4 regions of the Marinobacter sp. tcs-11 genome follow, and region 4 is predicted to be linked to each of the others. Evidence: predicted binding sites of a transcription regulator. Region 4 holds the regulator's gene; each other region holds the start of a gene.
The links. The regulator FliA, encoded in region 4, starts transcription of late flagellar genes. The targets are predictions, from matches to a motif close to CTAAAGTTTNNNNNNNNNNNGCCGNTAA.
Positions count from the first base shown of each region.

Region 1: the regulator FliA is predicted to act here: its motif matches at 1,700-1,727, upstream of fliD (flagellar filament capping protein FliD).
Region 2: the regulator FliA is predicted to act here: its motif matches at 2,025-2,052, upstream of flgM (flagellar biosynthesis anti-sigma factor FlgM).
Region 3: the regulator FliA is predicted to act here: its motif matches at 2,258-2,285, upstream of ARC85_RS14240 (methyl-accepting chemotaxis protein).

Region 1 is NZ_LLYU01000005.1:11,196-15,343, reverse strand. It holds gene ARC85_RS07345 (flagellin N-terminal helical domain-containing protein) at 1-1,046, shown strand, start outside; gene ARC85_RS07340 (flagellar protein FlaG) at 1,118-1,552, shown strand; gene fliD (flagellar filament capping protein FliD) at 1,769-3,742, shown strand; gene fliS (flagellar export chaperone FliS) at 3,776-4,148, shown strand, end outside.
Region 2 is NZ_LLYU01000024.1:45,772-49,919, reverse strand. It holds gene ARC85_RS17585 (CheR family methyltransferase) at 1-124, opposite strand, end outside; gene ARC85_RS17580 (chemotaxis protein CheV) at 160-1,089, opposite strand; gene flgA (flagellar basal body P-ring formation chaperone FlgA) at 1,275-1,982, shown strand; gene flgM (flagellar biosynthesis anti-sigma factor FlgM) at 2,110-2,436, shown strand; gene ARC85_RS17565 (flagella synthesis protein FlgN) at 2,444-2,914, shown strand; gene ARC85_RS17560 (cyclic di-GMP-binding domain-containing protein, MshE-related) at 2,986-3,729, opposite strand; gene ARC85_RS17555 (peptidylprolyl isomerase) at 3,934-4,148, shown strand, end outside.
Region 3 is NZ_LLYU01000014.1:9,559-13,706, reverse strand. It holds gene ARC85_RS14240 (methyl-accepting chemotaxis protein) at 20-2,161, opposite strand; gene ARC85_RS14235 (hypothetical protein) at 2,383-3,237, opposite strand; gene ARC85_RS14230 (NAD(P)H-binding protein) at 3,301-3,978, opposite strand; gene arfB (alternative ribosome rescue aminoacyl-tRNA hydrolase ArfB) at 4,076-4,148, shown strand, end outside.
Region 4 is NZ_LLYU01000002.1:43,252-47,399, reverse strand. It holds gene ARC85_RS02885 (chemotaxis protein CheA) at 1-112, opposite strand, end outside; gene ARC85_RS02880 (protein phosphatase CheZ) at 131-916, opposite strand; gene cheY (chemotaxis response regulator CheY) at 938-1,321, opposite strand; gene ARC85_RS02870 (RNA polymerase sigma factor FliA) at 1,483-2,226, opposite strand; gene ARC85_RS02865 (MinD/ParA family protein) at 2,259-3,071, opposite strand; gene flhF (flagellar biosynthesis GTPase FlhF) at 3,144-4,148, opposite strand, start outside.

The DNA of each region.
Region 1 (4,148 bases), on a different contig from region 4:
TTGGGGCCAATGCAAACGAGACAATTAGTGCTTCAACGTCGAATCTGAGAACGACCAGTTACGGCAATAATCAGGTTATTGCTTCTGGTGCCGGCACGCAGGCCTCAGGTGCGACTGCTGACAACGGGATTGCGTCAGGTAACATTGATATTAATGGGTATCTGGGTTCGGAAACAGTAAATATCGCTGCGTCCGGAACGGCCGTGAAAGATATCGCAGAAAGCATTAACGACGTGTCGTCTGAAACCGGAGTGACTGCGACCGCGCGTACGGAAGTCGATGTCGCGTTTACTGCTTCTGGAAGCTACTCGTTTACACTCATAGGCGAAAACACAGACGCTCAATCTGTTTCTTTTACAATTGATGCGACTTCAGGTAAGGACGCGTTGTCAAATGCGGTTGCTGCGATAAATGACCAGTCAGCGAAAACTGGTATCACTGCGGAGGTAGCCGATGATGGTCAAAGTGTTGTTCTTACGAACACCGGTGGATCGGATATCGTGTTTGGTAACACGGCAAACACCAGCGGTGGCGACTTAACCATTAATAAGCAATATAGGGACGAGAATGGTGAGGCTAAGGTAGACACGGCCAACGAGACCTTGGCCACTTCTACCGGTTCCACGGATGTGCTGTCTGTAAGTGGCTACTTGCAGCTTGACTCAGATAGGTCGTTTGCAATCGTAGCCAAAGATGGCGCTAACGCAGTTGCTTCGGCCGGATCTGAACTGCGAAAAATCTCCGAGCTCGATATTACTACATTTGAAAGCTCTACTCAGGCGTTAAAAACAGTAGATGCAGCTCTTAACTTAGTAAACTCCCAGCGTGCGAAGTTTGGTGCGATCCAGAGCCGCTTCGAAAGCACCATCTCCAACCTGGAGTCCACCAGTACCAACCTGAGCGCCGCTCAGAGCCGGATTCTGGACGCGGACTTCGCGGCTGAGACAGCCAAGCTGTCCAAGGCCCAGGTGCTGCAGCAGGCCGGTATCTCCGTCCTGGCTCAGGCGAACGCCCGTCCTCAGCAGGTTCTGTCTCTGCTGCAGTAAGGGCTTGGCGGTAACGGCCGGAACCTTCGGGTTCCGGCTTTACGCCGTTAGAGGAATAGCGAGGTAAAGCTATGAATGACGTTAACCTGAATAACCCGGATCTCAAGCTGGTGCGTTCCAACGCCCAGGCTCCGGGGAAGGCACTGTCGTCATCTCAGGCCGAGGGCGGAAAAGCCCCTGACCTTGCTGCTTCAGGTTCGAGTGGCTCAGCCATTCAGAGCCCGCAGGCCGCGACTGAGACATCCAGAGCCGAGAAGCTTCAGGCTCGTTCGGAAGCGCAGCGGGATGAATTGAATGATGCGGTGAGCCAATTGAATGATTTCGTGCAGAATGTGCAGCGGGATCTTCAGTTTGAGGTGGATAACGAGATGGGGCAGACCATTGTTAAAGTGGTTGATCAGAGCACCCAGGAAGTCATTCGTCAGATCCCGGACGAAGTGGCAATGAGGTTGGCAGAAAAATTGCAGCAGGATGAACCGCTGACGTTGTTTAACATCAAAGTGTAAAAGCTTGCCGCTTTTACGCGGATGCCAGACAACGGTATTTCAGCACCGCCGCACCCTGACAGGGTCCGGCGGTGTTCTGCTATATACGGTGCTAGACTGTCCGTTACAGGGTGTTACAAATTGGTGTAGTGGTTAGCCGAAATATAGGCAAAGTTTTGCCGCTGGCAGCCGATAAAGGACTAAGTAAGCGAAGCGCCCCCTTGAGGAGGCATGGTTATGGCAAATATTTCAGCATTAGGTATCGGCTCGGGAGTTCTGAACTCTGATCTGGTTGATCAGCTCGTTGAAGCTGAGCGTGCGCCTAAAGAGAATCGGCTCGACACCCGAACCCAGAAGGCAGAGTTGCTCATTTCTGCCTATGGCACCTTGAAGAGCGCTATCACGGAGCTTCGGCTGCCGATGCGTCAGCTGAGCGCGCCCGACAATCTGAAAGCCTTTTCGGCAACCTCTTCAAATGAGGATGTGTCGGTTACGGTAGACAGCACCAAGGCCAGCCGTGGCACCTACAACGTCAATGTGTTGAGTCTTGCGCAGTCGCAGTCCCTGGCGTCTTCCACGTTTGCTGACCGTGACTCTACGTCGGTCGGTACCGGATCGTTCACCATTTCTTCCGGTGATAAATCGGCGACGCTCACCATCGATGGTTCTAACAACACTTTGCAAGGGCTGGCGGACGAAATCAACGAAGCGGGCATTGGCGTATCGGCTGGCGTTATCGACACGGGTAGCGGCTTCCGGCTGGTGCTGTCTTCCGAAGAAACCGGCGAGGCAAATGCCATTTCCGTTTCGGTTACCGATGATGATGGTAACAATGACGACGCTGCCGGTCTGTCCCAGTTTGTGTTTAACGACACCACCCAGAACATGCAGGAGACCATCGCTGCCAAAGACGCGAGGGTCGAGATCAACGGTATTGAGATTACCCGTTCGACCAACTCCTTCACGGATGTTATTGATGGCCTGAGTTTTGAGGCAAAAGCAGAAGGTGTGACCTCCACCATCAAAGTCGAGCAGGATTTCGGTGCGGTAGCAGATCGTGTCGGAGCGTTTGTTGAAAAGTTCAATGCCCTCCAGACAACCATCAAAGGGTTGTCCGGCTTTAATGCCGAGACGGGGCAAGGCGGTATTCTTTCGGGTGATACCACCATCCGCTCAATCCAGGCGCAGTTGCGCAATGTTCTGGGCCGCGTGGTGCCAGGGCTTGAGAATGCCAGTATTCGGACCCTGGCTGATGTCGGCATTACCACAGACTATGAAACCGGCGGTTTGAGCTTTGATCGTGCCAAGTTTGAAGAGCAGCTGAAAAAGAACCCGGACGACGTGACTGCGCTGTTCGCCGAGCAGGGCCGTACCTCGAGTGCAGACGTTGAGTTCCTTGGCTCTGGCAGCGGGACAACCCGTGGAAACTACGCCATCAATATCACCCAGGCTGCCACTCAGGGTGGCGTGCTGGGTGATTCGGCATTGGCCGACGGCGTGGTGATTGATGGTACCAATGACGAGATCGAGTTCACCGTTGACGGTTCCACCAACTTTACTATTCAGCTCAGCCAGCAAACCTACGCAAGTGCGGCCGACCTGGTGGCCGAAATCCAGAGCCAGATCGACAGCAACTCGGCCTTGAATGCAGCCGGCCAGTCTGTGCGGGTCGGGCTCGACAGCAATGGCGTACTCCAGTTTACCTCTGGAGCATTCGGCAGTAGTTCAAATGTCAGCATCCTGTCCGTGGAAAATGGTGCGGCGCTCGGGCTTTCCGCCAAAACCGGAACCTTAGGCAAAGACGTTGCCGGTACGGTCAACGGCCAGGAGGCAACCGGTGATGGCCGGGTACTGACCGTCACTGGCGCGGGCGGTGCCAAAGGCATGCAGCTTCAGGTTGCCGGCTATAAGGACGGCGATCTCGGGCGGGTGAATTTCATCGAAGGTATTGGTGAACAGGCCGTTAATCTTGTCACCGACATTGTGGGTGCCGACGGCATTCTCGATGCGAAAACGGATAGCCTGAGCCGTGATCTTGAGCGGATTCAGGAGGAACGGATCCGGCTGGAAGACAGGATTGCCTCCTACCGTGAGCGGCTGGTCAGCCAGTTCACGGCGGCGGATTCCCTGATTTCCCAGCTCAACAGTACAGGCGATTACCTGACACAGCAGCTTGCGGCACTGGCTCCGCAGAACAACAGTAATCGATAAGCGGGGCAAGTCCCGGTAACGAAGAGGTTTATTATGAACGGTTTACAGGCATATCAGCGGGTAAACGCTCAAACCAGCATCACTGACGCTGACCCTCACAAGCTGATCCAACTGCTATACAGCGGTGCCCTGGAAAGGATCAATATGGCCAAGGCCCGGATGCAGGCCAATGACATTGAGGGTAAAGGCCGGCTCATCAGCAAGGCCATTGAAATCATCGGCGGCTTGCGCAGCTTCCTTGATTTCGAGAAGGGTGGCGATCTTGCAGAGCGTCTGGAAGGTCTATACGACTATATGGAGCGGACTCTGTTCGAGGCGAATGTGAAAAACGATCCCGCCAAACTGGATGAGGTCGCTGAGCTCTTGCGTTCAATCAAAGAAGGCTGGGATGGCATCCGCGAAGAAG
Region 2 (4,148 bases), on a different contig from region 4:
CGAGAATGCGCCGAAGCCTGCTCTTTACAAGATACTGTTTGTTATCACCCAGCAGGATGCCGCACGCATCCTGCAGGAACTTTTTAAAGGCTTCGTATTCCTGGGGCGTTATGTCCGCTTTCATTGGATCTCTTCGTGGGTGAAACCATCAGCCGAGCATCAGTGCTGATCAATAATTTCCATTACTCGCTCGGCCAGCTCATCCGGGCTGAATTTCGCCATGAAATCGTCTGCGCCCACTTTCTGCACCATCGCCCGGTTGAAGACACCGCTCAGCGAGGTGTGCAGCATTACATACATTTCTTTCAGAGCCGCATCTTCTTTGATTCTGGTAACGAGGGTGTAGCCGTCCATTTCCGGCATCTCAACATCAGAGATAATCAGAGACAGGTGGTCGTTCGCTTTCGACCCGTCCTGAGTAAGCTCTCTGAGATACTGTAGCGCTTGCTTGCCATCATTTTTGGTAACCACTTCCATTCCGATGGCGGTCAGGCAACGCTCGATCTGCCTGCGAGCCACGGAAGAATCATCCACAACCAGCACGGGCAAATGACCCGGAACGCGTTCCGCACTTCGGCTCACCAGCTCTTCCGTCACATCTTCCCTGAGCGGAGAAACTTCTGCAAGAATCTTTTCTACATCTATGATTTCTACAAGTTTATCGTCAATCTTCGTAACCGCTGTCAGGTAGACATCCTTCCCTGCGCCCTTCGGCGGAGGCAAGATATCTTCCCAGTTCATATTCATAATCCGGTCTACGCCCGTTACCAGAAAGCCCTGGGTTTTACGGTTGTACTCGGTGATGATCACGAAACTGGTAGACAACTGCTCTTGCGGAATACCCGGCAGACCGATCGACATACTCAAATCAATAATGGGAATGGTCTCACCACGAATGTGGGAGACGCCTCTGACGACGCTCCGGCTATTGGGAATCGACGACAGTTTCGGGCACTGAAGAACTTCCTTAATCTTGAATACGTTGATGCCGTACAACTGCCGCCCCCGTAAACGGAACAGCAATAGCTCAAGCCGGTTCTGACCGACTAGCTGGGTGCGCTGGTTAACGCTGTCTAATACCCCTGCCATGATGCTTTACTCCTGGCGTGCCTATACCGGCATCAATATTGCTTTGACCTTTGCAAGGTGTTTTCAGGCCTGTCCAAGACAAATCTTTGACGCCTGCAAACCTGTTAAGGGTTAACGGCCCGACAACCCGAATCCTTAACGTGTTTCGACAAAATCCACAGATACAGACAGCATAGGACAAACCGGTGCGTATGCGAATCATCTTTTTGGCTGCATTGTGTCTATCACTGAGCCCAATCACTCTGTCTTCGGAGAGAACCAGTGCTGAAGCCATCCGTGACGCTGCCCAGACGTTCCTGGCAGAGTGGTCCAGAACCCTTGCTGCCGAGGGCTACACGAGCCGCTACGAAGTTGGCGCTATCGACAGCCGCATCGCCCTTGCTGCCTGCAACAAGGGGCTGAATGCCGAGTTTGCGGGCGATCCGCTACAGACCACCAGCCCGTCGGTCCTGGTTTCCTGCAGTGGTGAGCGCCCCTGGAGAATGTACGTTACCACCAGCGTCGAGGTTCACGGCCCTGCCCTGATAGCAGCCCGTCCTCTGGCACGTGGCGAACGCCTGACGCCGGACCTGGTCACCCTAAATTCGGTGCAGATCAATGCCAGTCGTCGCGGCGTACTCACCCGCAAAGAGTCCGTTTCAGGCATGATGATGCGCCGCCCGGTGAACGCCGGCACGGTAATGACCCCGGATCTCCTTGAAGCTCCCAACGCGATTGAGCGGGGTGACCATGTTATTATCACCGCGCGCTCAAGCTCATTCTCGGTATCATCTCGCGGTAAGGCACTGGCGAGCGCGGGCGTTGGAGAACAGGTACTGGTGGAAAATCTCCGCTCGTCCCGGACAGTCAAAGCTCGTGCCGTTGGCCCCGGGCGGGTCGAAATTCCGATGTAAGGCGGCAAACAGCAAGAGCGGCAAATGTTTTCCGTTTTGTAACTAAAGTATGGCGCGGATTTGCCGTTAAGCAGATATAAACCCGAATACGCCACTTTCTTGTGGCCCCAGGCAAGCAGGTATTGATATGTCAGTTGACTTAAATGGAATTGGCCCCGGCCAGGTCAACACCACGCGCACCACGGCCGACAAAGCCTCAGGCAATCAAACGTCACAGGCGCCCTCAGGCGAGCAAGCCAAGGCCCAGAGCCCCGCTGCCCGTGGCGAAAACGTGAACCTGAGCAATCAGGCGAAAAACCTGAAGCAACTTGAGCAGAAGCTGGGGGACTACCCCGAAATGGACGATGATCGCATCGAACAGATTCGTTCTGCTCTTGAGAACGGCACCTACAAGGTAGATGCCCAGAAACTGGCCCAGAAAATGCTTGAGATGGATAAAAGCATTTTCGGGTGAGTAAAGCATGACTGCACATGAACAGTTGAAAGCGATTCTTCAGGAAGATATCCGCCAGCTTGAGTCGCTGGCGGAAGTACTCCACCAGGAAAAATCCGTGCTCTCCTCTGCGGATATCCAACCCCTCCAGGAAATGACCAGCCGGAAAAACCAGATTCTTGAGGGCATACGCGAACGCGCCAAAAAGAAGATTCACCTGCTGGTGAATATGGGCTACAAGCCCAATGCCGGAGAGCCATCACGCTTCATTCGCGCCGCTGGTATGGATGAGCTGTACCAACTCTGGAAAGAAGCCGACACCCGTTTGCGCGAATGCCAGGCCGTGAATCAGAACAACGGCCGAATTCTTGGACACCTGCAAAAGCGCCTGTCACGCCTTACCGACATCTTCCGAGGTGCTTCCGCCCAGCAGAAGCTCTATGGTGCCAAAGGCCAGCAGACCAACGTCTCAAGCACCAACATTCTGGCCAGCGCCTGATACGCCCATCGCTCACAGACAACGAAATGCCCGGAGATCTTCCGGGCATTTTTCGTTTCAGGGCAAGGTTTTCAACGCGTATAGATGGTCATCTGGGAATCCGGGTGAAAGCGGATATCGCGAATGCTGACATTGCCCATGGGTGGAGTCTGGCCGCCCATCACGCGAATATTATCCATCCGGATTTCCTCGATACGCTCCGGAAATGCCAGCCTCAGGCCTCCGTCTTCCTGTAGCGAGTAGCGAGGCTCTGAGTCCCGGTAATGCACACCCGTAATTGTAAGGTCTGAATCCAGAAAACTGAGCACCGGCACGAATACATTTGCCGCCAGTCTGATCCCTTCCACCACATCGACATCGGGAGATTCTCCTGAGAGATCGTCCCGGGCGCTGGCGGGCATGGAAGACACGGCCTCCAGACGCTCCATCAGGCCAATACCGCTTTGTGCAGACACCCCTGACATTTCCTCTTCCGAGAGGGGGGTGAGTCCGCTCCGCTCGTAGAGTTCGCCCGCTCCGGCGCCTATCTGCGCTGCATTGGTGTTGCTGGACGCCAGTGACACCAGGGGCTGAAATGGCAAGGTGACCATGGTAACAAGCGCTGCTGCATTGCGGTAACGCGACTGATGCTTGAGTACGCGGTGGAGTTCCCTCTCTGAGATCCAGCCGGCAGCAATTAACACCTCACCGAGGCGCTGCCCGGTTTCCCTCTGAGCACGAAGCCCTTCTTCCAGCTGACCTTCAGACAGGTAGCCACGATTGATCAGCAACCGGCCAAGCCGGGATTTCTCTTCAAAACCCTGACGGATTCTCACCAGATTCCTCCTGCAGTATCAGTGATCACCGTACAACCCGGCCCGGTATTCAACAGTCAAGTGAAGCGTAGCCCACAACCTCTGAGCGTGCTGTTCTGATTTGCCCTTAATGGCGTAATGATCTGTTAAGATCTGCACAAACTACGTAATAACCGGATTATCTCAGTATTCTGGTCACCACCTGTAACAGAGAGCTGCCTTGAAATGACAAATCCCGTAAAACTCGTCCCGATTGTGATGTCTGTCCTGTTTGCCTTCGTTGCCACTCTGCTGACCACCTCACCAGCCGTGGCGCAGAACGAGGAACCGGCACTTCCTGAGGTCCGTTTTGTCACGACGGAGGGCTCTTTCGTGCTTCAGCTTCGGCCCGATGTTGCGCCCAAAACCGTGGAAAACTTTCTGGCTTACGTAAACAGCGG
Region 3 (4,148 bases), on a different contig from region 4:
CTAACGCGGGGCCAGCAGCTTACGCATTGCTCACCTGAAACTGACCGGTGAGGTTTTTCAGCTTGTTTGCCGAAACGTGCGTCATTTCCGAACTCGCCGTCAAACCCGCGATCACCGTCGTCATGAAGCTTACGCTGTCAGCAACGCCACTGGTCTGTGAACTCTGAACAGCGTTGGTTTCCGCGATGCCCGAGATCGCCCGGAAGAGCTTGTCGACCATGTGATGCAGCTCTGCGTTGTCATCCGACGCCGCCCGGGCCTGAGCCAGACGGGCCTCCATCTCTGCCATGCCTTCTTCCATTGTGGTTACGGCGCGCTGAGTTTCTTCCCGCACCCGATACAGACGCTCATCAATTTCCGTCGTGGCCTGGGCTGTCCGACTGGCCAGTTGCCGGACCTCATCGGCGACGACTGCAAATCCCCGCCCTGCCTCACCAGCCCGAGCCGCTTCTATGGCTGCATTGAGCGCTAGAAGATTGGTCTGGGCAGCAATGTCGTTAATCATTTCAGCCGCCTTGCCGATCTCGTCCGTGCGTTCACTCGCGGCGCGAATACCCTCGGCCGAACGCACGATAACGTCGCGAATGCTCTCGGTTTCACGGCTGACACGGGCAAACTGATCTTTGGCACGAGCCACCACATCTTCCATGCTAACTCGCATTTCCTGCGCTGTGGTCGAGGCATTTTCGATTTCGTTCTGCTGCAGATCAGCGCCCTTCAGCATCTGCTCTATGTCGTGTACCACCTGCTGAATCTTTTCATCCGCCTGGCGGTTCTGACCCACAAGGTGTTCACTGGCGGAGCGGGATTCACCCGCAAGACTGATGACCTGCCCCACCATGCCGTCGAGGGTATCCAGAAAGCTGTTCATCCAGCGCGCGAGATCCCCGCTCTCATCCCGCTTGGTCTTGCCGACATCGAGACGCTGGCGCAGATTCCCGCCTCCTTCGGCAATGTTCCGTATGACATCCGCGAGTGATGACAGGCTATCTGCCAATGGCTTGGCGGAACTTGCCCGGAAGATGACAAGCCCCAGGAGCGCAACCATCGCGTTCACGGAGGCTTCCAGCCACAGAGGAGCACCGCTTGCCGAAACCGCTACGTTGGCTGCCCAGATAAGCGCCATAAGGACCCCGAGCCGCGCCGTCAGTCGATAGCTGACCGAACGTTTCCGATACACCTCCTCCAGGTCGCCTTCACACATCATGCCCCAACGATCAGGAGACCCGGGTAACTGGAAGGTCACGCCCTTGCCAATCACCGGTATATGGCGATAGTCGGAATAGCCGGGGTACTTAACGTAGAGGTTTTCACCACGGGCCATGGTTTCCCGTACCCCCGGGTGCAACTGCCCCGTAGCCGGGTCGGTAAAACGTATTTCGAATTCGGTGTGTTCCCGAATCCGTACTGTACCGAAGCCCGTACGGATTCCGTCTTTGAGGTTGTCGCCGTGACTGAAGGTAGCGTCTTCAAACCGCGAGCGCGACAGGGCAACTCCCGGTCTGATCGATGGATCAAACTGACTGTCGATCATGAAAATGTAGTTGTCGCCAGACTCTTCAAAAATGTGCCCGGCCTCGCGCTGAATCAGGTCACTCATGACATCGTTCGGAACCCGGGCACAGACTGCCGCTGCCTGATTGCCAGCAAGAGCGACCGGCTGGTAGAACATCAGCGTGACATCGTCATGAAATCTGGAAGTTGTGGCACCAAGCTGCAAGGTGACCGGGTCACTGTAGGGCCCGTGGAGGAACCGCTCTCTCACCCCTCGTTGCACGGCCGCGGGCATGAGGCCTGCGGCTCCGTTTCTGCCGGTCACCGTCGAGGCGACAACAGAGCCATCTTCTTTCACAACGAAAAGCTCGGAAATTTCCCGGAGGCGCGTAACGGCCGAATCCAGTACCTCTGAAATGCTATCGTGTTCGCTACCCTCAAGTCGTGCCGCAAGCCCCTCAAGGAAGGCCCACTTGCCATTTGCCCAGTTAATCAGCGCTTCGCGACGGGTTTTCGCGATGCTCTCGAATATCTCTTCATTCGTTGCATATTGCTGGCGGTTCAAAAAACAGGACCATCCCATCCGCAACTTACCTGTGGCCCCAAACCAGGGCAACCAACCCCGCTCATCGGATGAAAGGTTCATGGAATCACTGCGTAAAGTCATAGCGCGCCTTCCTCAATCGGTACTGCATGCCTGCACTACAACGAGGTGGTGCAAACATACCTGCTTTCAGAAGGAAGCTAAGCAAAGAGCGGGCCTGAACCGGCGGACCGGTCAAAACCTGAAGGGAAGTAGCAACTGCCGGATTCAAACGATGAGAGAGGCGCACCATCGGGGTGCGCCATCAAAAATATGCACTAAAGAAGGGCGAGGCGCCTCTGGGCTCAGCGGGTCTTCAGATTCTCCAGAAACTCAGCCATTTCTGCTTGCATGTCGACAACACGTTGCCGCCATTCCGCCTTGTAGGCCGCAAACTCTTCGCTCAATTCGCCCAATTGCAGCTGGGCTTCGGCGGCGGTCGCGGTGCTCTCCGCAAGCGTCTTCAAGTTGATTTCAGACAACTGCTCCCGCTGGTCTTCAAGCCTGATTACCGTTTCGTTCAAGGTACGTCTGTCCTGCGGCGTTGCAGATGGGGTAGATTTAAGCGCTTCCCGCAGGGATTCAGACAGCGCTTCCAGATGCTGGCTCAGCTGGTCACCGTACTCTTCAGCCAACGCCGACATATCTTCATTCATACTCTGGGCCTGTTGCTGCAACTCCCGCCCCAGCCTCTCAAGCTCTACCGCCATCTCATCGGATTGATTTGCCCAGCGACTCTTGAGATCTTCACCCAGTTTTTCCAGCTGCCCAACAAGACTTCCCCAAACTGGGCCCTGTTTCAGGGCATCGCCGGTGCGATAATAATCCACCAGCCAGTCGTCACCTTTACGTACCAGATAGGTTAAGGACTCCGTGGCTTCGTTCCGGCCCTCCAGACCACTCAGGGTGGTGGTTACCCGGGCCAGATTGTCATCAATGACCACACGCCCCCACTCAATGCTCACGTTCTGCCATTGCTGTTCAAAACCATCGAATGCCGCTTCATCGACCAGGGTTGAATAATCTGCGGCCGCTTCAGCATCCTCTTCAAGTACAGCTTGCCAAAATGCTTCCGATACTTCCTGGGGCGATTCCGGGCGACTGCAACCTGTCGCCATGAGTACGGAAAACACCAGAAAAGGAAAAAGTACATATTTCATTAATCAACCTCATCGATCGCCCGGGAACAGTGACCCGGATTTTACATCAGGTGAAGGACAGCATTAGCGACGATTGCCCATCGTTAAGATATCGTCGTACTCCCACACTCTCACCACTGCACCGCCCGAAGTGATTCCGCTAATGGTCTCGAGCTCGTTGACCATGGCCGACGCTACGGCTTCCGCTTCAATCGCCCGATATTTTCTCAGTGGCCCGATCAACGCCCGATTCGCAACCGGCATGACGGCCACACCAAGAGCCTCGGCCGTTCGAGCCTCCTTGCGCTGCCCCAGCAACAGGCTCGGGTGGTAGATCGCAAGATAAGGAAATTTCAGCGCCCGGACATTGTTCTCAAGCTCTCCTTTGACTCGATTGTAGAAAACCGGGGATTGCGACGATGCTCCGATGGCCGACATCAGAATCAATGCTCGAGCACCGGCGTTACGGGCCATCTGAGCTGCCTTCAATGCATAGTCATGATCGACCTTGCGAAAGGCTTCTCTGGAGCCTGCCTTTTTCAGGGTTGTTCCAAGGCAACAGATCAGGACATCCACCTGGAAAGCGTCAGGCTGAGCCTCCATCGCATCAAAATCCATGAAGCGCTGCTCCAGTTTCGGATTTTCCACGACCATCGGCCGGCGAACCGGAGCGATCACAGTCGATATCTCCGGCTGCTCGAGGAGTTTCTCCACCACCATGCCTCCGGTCAGGCCGGTAGCGCCTAAAACCATCACCTTCATTCGGTGTCTCCCTGTGTTCATCGCTTCTGATTGGTTGCCGGATTGCGTAGGATGATACTCGTAAACACCCGAATCCGAGCTCTCAACACGTGCCACTATGCTGAAATTATCCAATGCCGTCGAACTGGCAGACTGGGAAATCCAGATTACGCAGATACGATCCCAGGGGG
Region 4 (4,148 bases):
TGTCATCGGGATGCTGCTCCAGATCCACCAGCTGCTCCGACAACTTTTCGAGTATCTCGCCGGCTTCTACCAGGAAGTCCTGCAGGATCTCTTCATCAGCATCTAACGCCATGCGTCACCCTCTTTATTATCAGAATCCGAGACTGGACAGCAGATCGTCCACATCGTCCTGTCCCGAAACTACATCTTCCCGCTCATCGGCCTTGATCTGGGGCCCTACCCCTTTTTCGGCCGATTCTTCTTTTTCTTCAATCTGGTGCACCGTGCCGGTCAGCTGATCCACGTGGCTGGCCATCACTACCAAGCCAAGAAGATTGTCTTCCACTTCTTTCACCAAAGCGGTGACCTTCTGGATAACCTGGCCAGTAAGATCCTGGAAGTCCTGAGCCAGCAGGATTTCCGACAGATTCTGGTACAGACTGTCAGAGTCTGTGGTCAGGCCGGCGAAGAACTTGTCGATGCGACCATACAACTCGCGAAACTCCGCAGGTTCCATTTCACGGCGGCGCAGACGCTGCCACTCGTCCCGCAAGGCAACCGCTTCATCCCTCATGGAATGAGCCACGGGCATGCTTTCCTCGACCAGGTCCATGGTGCGGTTCGCTGCCTGGCTGGTCATCTGCACCACATAGGCCAGACGGTCAGAAGCGTCGCTCATCTTCGACAGGACTTCTTTCTGCTCGGCATTACGCGGGTCTATCTGGAAGTTCCGGATTGCCTCATGGAGGCTGCGGGTGAGTCGGCCCACTTCCCGGTACAGACTCTGATCGCGAACCTCGCTCAGTTCATTGATCAGGGTCATCGCCTTGGCATAATTCCCGGCGTTTACATTCTCAGCCAGGTCGGAGGCCTGCTTTTGCAGTTTCTCCGCCACCTCCGGATCAAGGCCCTGATGGTTCTGTTTGGTATCACTCATGGCGAGCCATCCGACCTCTGGTTACTGGATTCGTTCGAAGATTTTCTCGATCTTTTCCTTGAGCACGGCTGCCGTAAAAGGCTTGACCACATATCCGTTTACCCCGGCCTGAGCCGCGGCCACGATCTGGTCCCGCTTGGCTTCTGCCGTCACCATCAGAACCGGCAGGTTCTTCAGGTTTTCGTCAGCGCGGACAGCTTTGAGAAGATCAAAGCCCGACATGCCGGGCATGTTCCAGTCAGTCACCAGGAAGTCGTACTTGCCGCTTCGGAGCATGGGCAACGCCGTGTTGCCATCATCGGCCTCATCTGTATTGGTGAAGCCAAGATCTCGCAGCAGGTTCTTGATGATTCGTCGCATTGTGGAGAAGTCATCCACAATGAGAATTTTCATGTTCTTGTCCAATGGGACCTCCAGTCAGTAACACCCGGAATTCATTCAGCCTTTTTGAAAGTCTAGCAGGCTGCTACCTTAACCGCTTATTGTGTGGTGTTTGCGCACGTTGTAAAGCATCGGTTACCAAAAGCTACACAGCCTGCTGAAAGAGAAACACAGCACCCGGCTGATCAGTCGTTGTCACTATCCCGCCACTCGGCCAACCGGCTGCGCAGCCGCAGTGCCGCCTGGCTGTGAATCTGGCTTACCCGGCTCTCACTGACCCCAAGCACTGCGCCGATTTCCTTGAGGTTCAGTTCTTCCTGGTAATACAGGCTCAACACCAGCTTTTCGCGCTCAGGCAACTGCTCGATGGCGTCCGCCAGACTGCGCTGGAAAGCGCCGGAAGCAATACCGTCCAGCGGATTATCGCTGGCCTCTGCTTCTTCTATCGGCAGCTCGCCGGATTCATTGAGCTCATCAAGGCTAAAAAGTCGGCCACTGTTGGCGTCGGCCAGTGAAGCGTGATATTCGTCCAGACCAATGCCAAGCTCTTCAGCTACTTCGGCATCCTGGGCCTCGCGCCCGGTACGATCTTCCACTTGTTTGATGGCACTGGCGATTCGCCGGGCGTTGCGGTGCACTGAGCGGGGCACCCAGTCGCCTTTGCGGATTTCGTCCACCATGGCGCCGCGGATGCGAATGCCTGCATAGGTTTCAAAGGTGGCGCCCTTGCCTGAAGAATAGCGCTGCGCAGCCTCCAGCAGGCCAATCATACCGGCCTGCATAAGGTCTTCGAGCTGCACCGATGCGGGCAGTCGAGCCATGAGATGAAGGGCGATTTTCTTGACCAGCGGCGCATGCTCTTCAATCAGGGCTGAAGGGCTCCTGGCGCCGGCCTGATGGTAAATACCCAGATTTTTCGCCAATGTCATGTATCCGGTTTTCTTGTAGGACTGGATTCAGATCAGACTTCGACGAGCCGCTCCACGAAGAATTCGAGATGCCCCCTGGGAGAGGACGGCAAAGGCCAGCTATCCACTTTTTCGGCCAGAGCCCGGATAGCCAGCGAGGCTTTCGCCCTCGGATAGGCATCCAATACCGCTTTCTGTCTTTGGACGGCTTTCTTGACGGCCTCGTCGTAAGGCACGATACCTACATATTGTAGTGCCACATCCAGGAAACGCTCGGTGACCCTGGTCAGTTTTTCAAACAGATGGCGGCCTTCCTGCTCGTTGCGAACCTGGTTTGCCAGGATGCGGAAGCGGTTGGTGCCGTAATCCCGGTTCATCAGTTTGATCAGCGCGTAGGCATCGGTAATGGAAGTAGGTTCGTCGCAGACCACCAGCAGAAGCTCCTGCGACGCCCTCAGGAAGCTGACCACCGATTCAGAAATACCCGCGGCGGTATCCACAATCAGAACGTCAATCTGGTCGCCCAGCTCACTGAAGGCATTGATCAGGCCGGCATGTTCCATGGCGCTGAGCTGGGTCATACGCTGGGTGCCGGATGATGCCGGAACAATCTTGATGCCACCTGGGCCATTCACCAGCACATCTTTCAGATCACAATCGCCGTTGAGTACGTCTTGCAGATTTCGATTGGCGGTAATGCCAAGCAACACATCGATGTTGGCGAGCCCAAGATCCGCGTCCAGCAAGACAACCCGGCGCCCCTTCTGGGCCAGGGCGATACCTAGGTTGACCGAAACATTGCTCTTGCCGACACCGCCCTTGCCGCCGGAAACCGCAATCACCTGAACCGGATGTGGTCTGCTCATACTGTTATCAGTCTCTTACTACGTTCTTGTACGGGCACGCGTGCCGGTGTTTTATTCTGTCGCTGGCGAGGCTCAGGCACCTTCGGCTATTGCCTGCGCGCTCTGCACGGCCCTGAGCCTTTCTACGCCCAGACGCACCAGCGGGATAGCCTCCGCCCTTTGGAGATCTTCCGGTATCTTCTGGCCATCGGTGTACCAGGCCACCGGCAAGCTGGTCTCCATAACGAATCCGAGCGCTTCGCCCAGGGTCAGGGCTTCATCAATCTTGGTCATGATGCAGCCTGCAAGGTTTGCCATCTTATAGCAATGCCACACGGATTTCATGATACGTGGCTGACTGGTGGCAGAGACCACCAGATGTGTACGGATATTGTGATCGCTGCGAGCCAACTCCGCCAGTTGTTCCTGGTAACCACGGTCGGCACTGGTCAGGCCGGCAGTGTCAATCAGTACCAGGTGCCTATCCGACAGTTCATCAAGAATGTCATCCAGGGAATGGCTCTCATCCACCACCCGCACGGGCACATTCAGGATTCTGCCGAACACAAACAGCTGCTCATGGGCGGCCACACGGTAGCGGTCGGTGGTCACCAGGGCCAACGAATCCGGGCCATGCTCCAGCACATAGCGAGCCGCCAGTTTGCCAATGGTGGTGGTTTTGCCAGACCCGGTCGGCCCGACCAGGGCATAGATCCCCCCGGCATCAAGCCAGTCTTCGCGACCGGTGCGAACGCCGGTCGCCAGCATTTTCAGTGACTGCTTCCAGCCATCTTCCAGGCGCCCGGCCCGGTGCCGTCGGGACAGAGAGCCGGCCAGCTCCGCGCCCAGACCGAACTCCTGCAGCCGCTCGGCCAAGCGTTGCTGTACCGCGCTGTTTCCACCGTCAGCCTGAGTGGTGGACGCCACCTTGCCACTGACCAGATCACGCAGAGAGCTGATCTCGGCACGCATACTGGCCAGTTCATCGGCATAGCCACCGGTACCGGATTCTCTGCCGGAAGCCGGCTTTTCGGCCACAACAGTACCGGAAAGTGACGCCGGAAAATCGGCGGTCTCGAAAGACATGGACGATGCCGT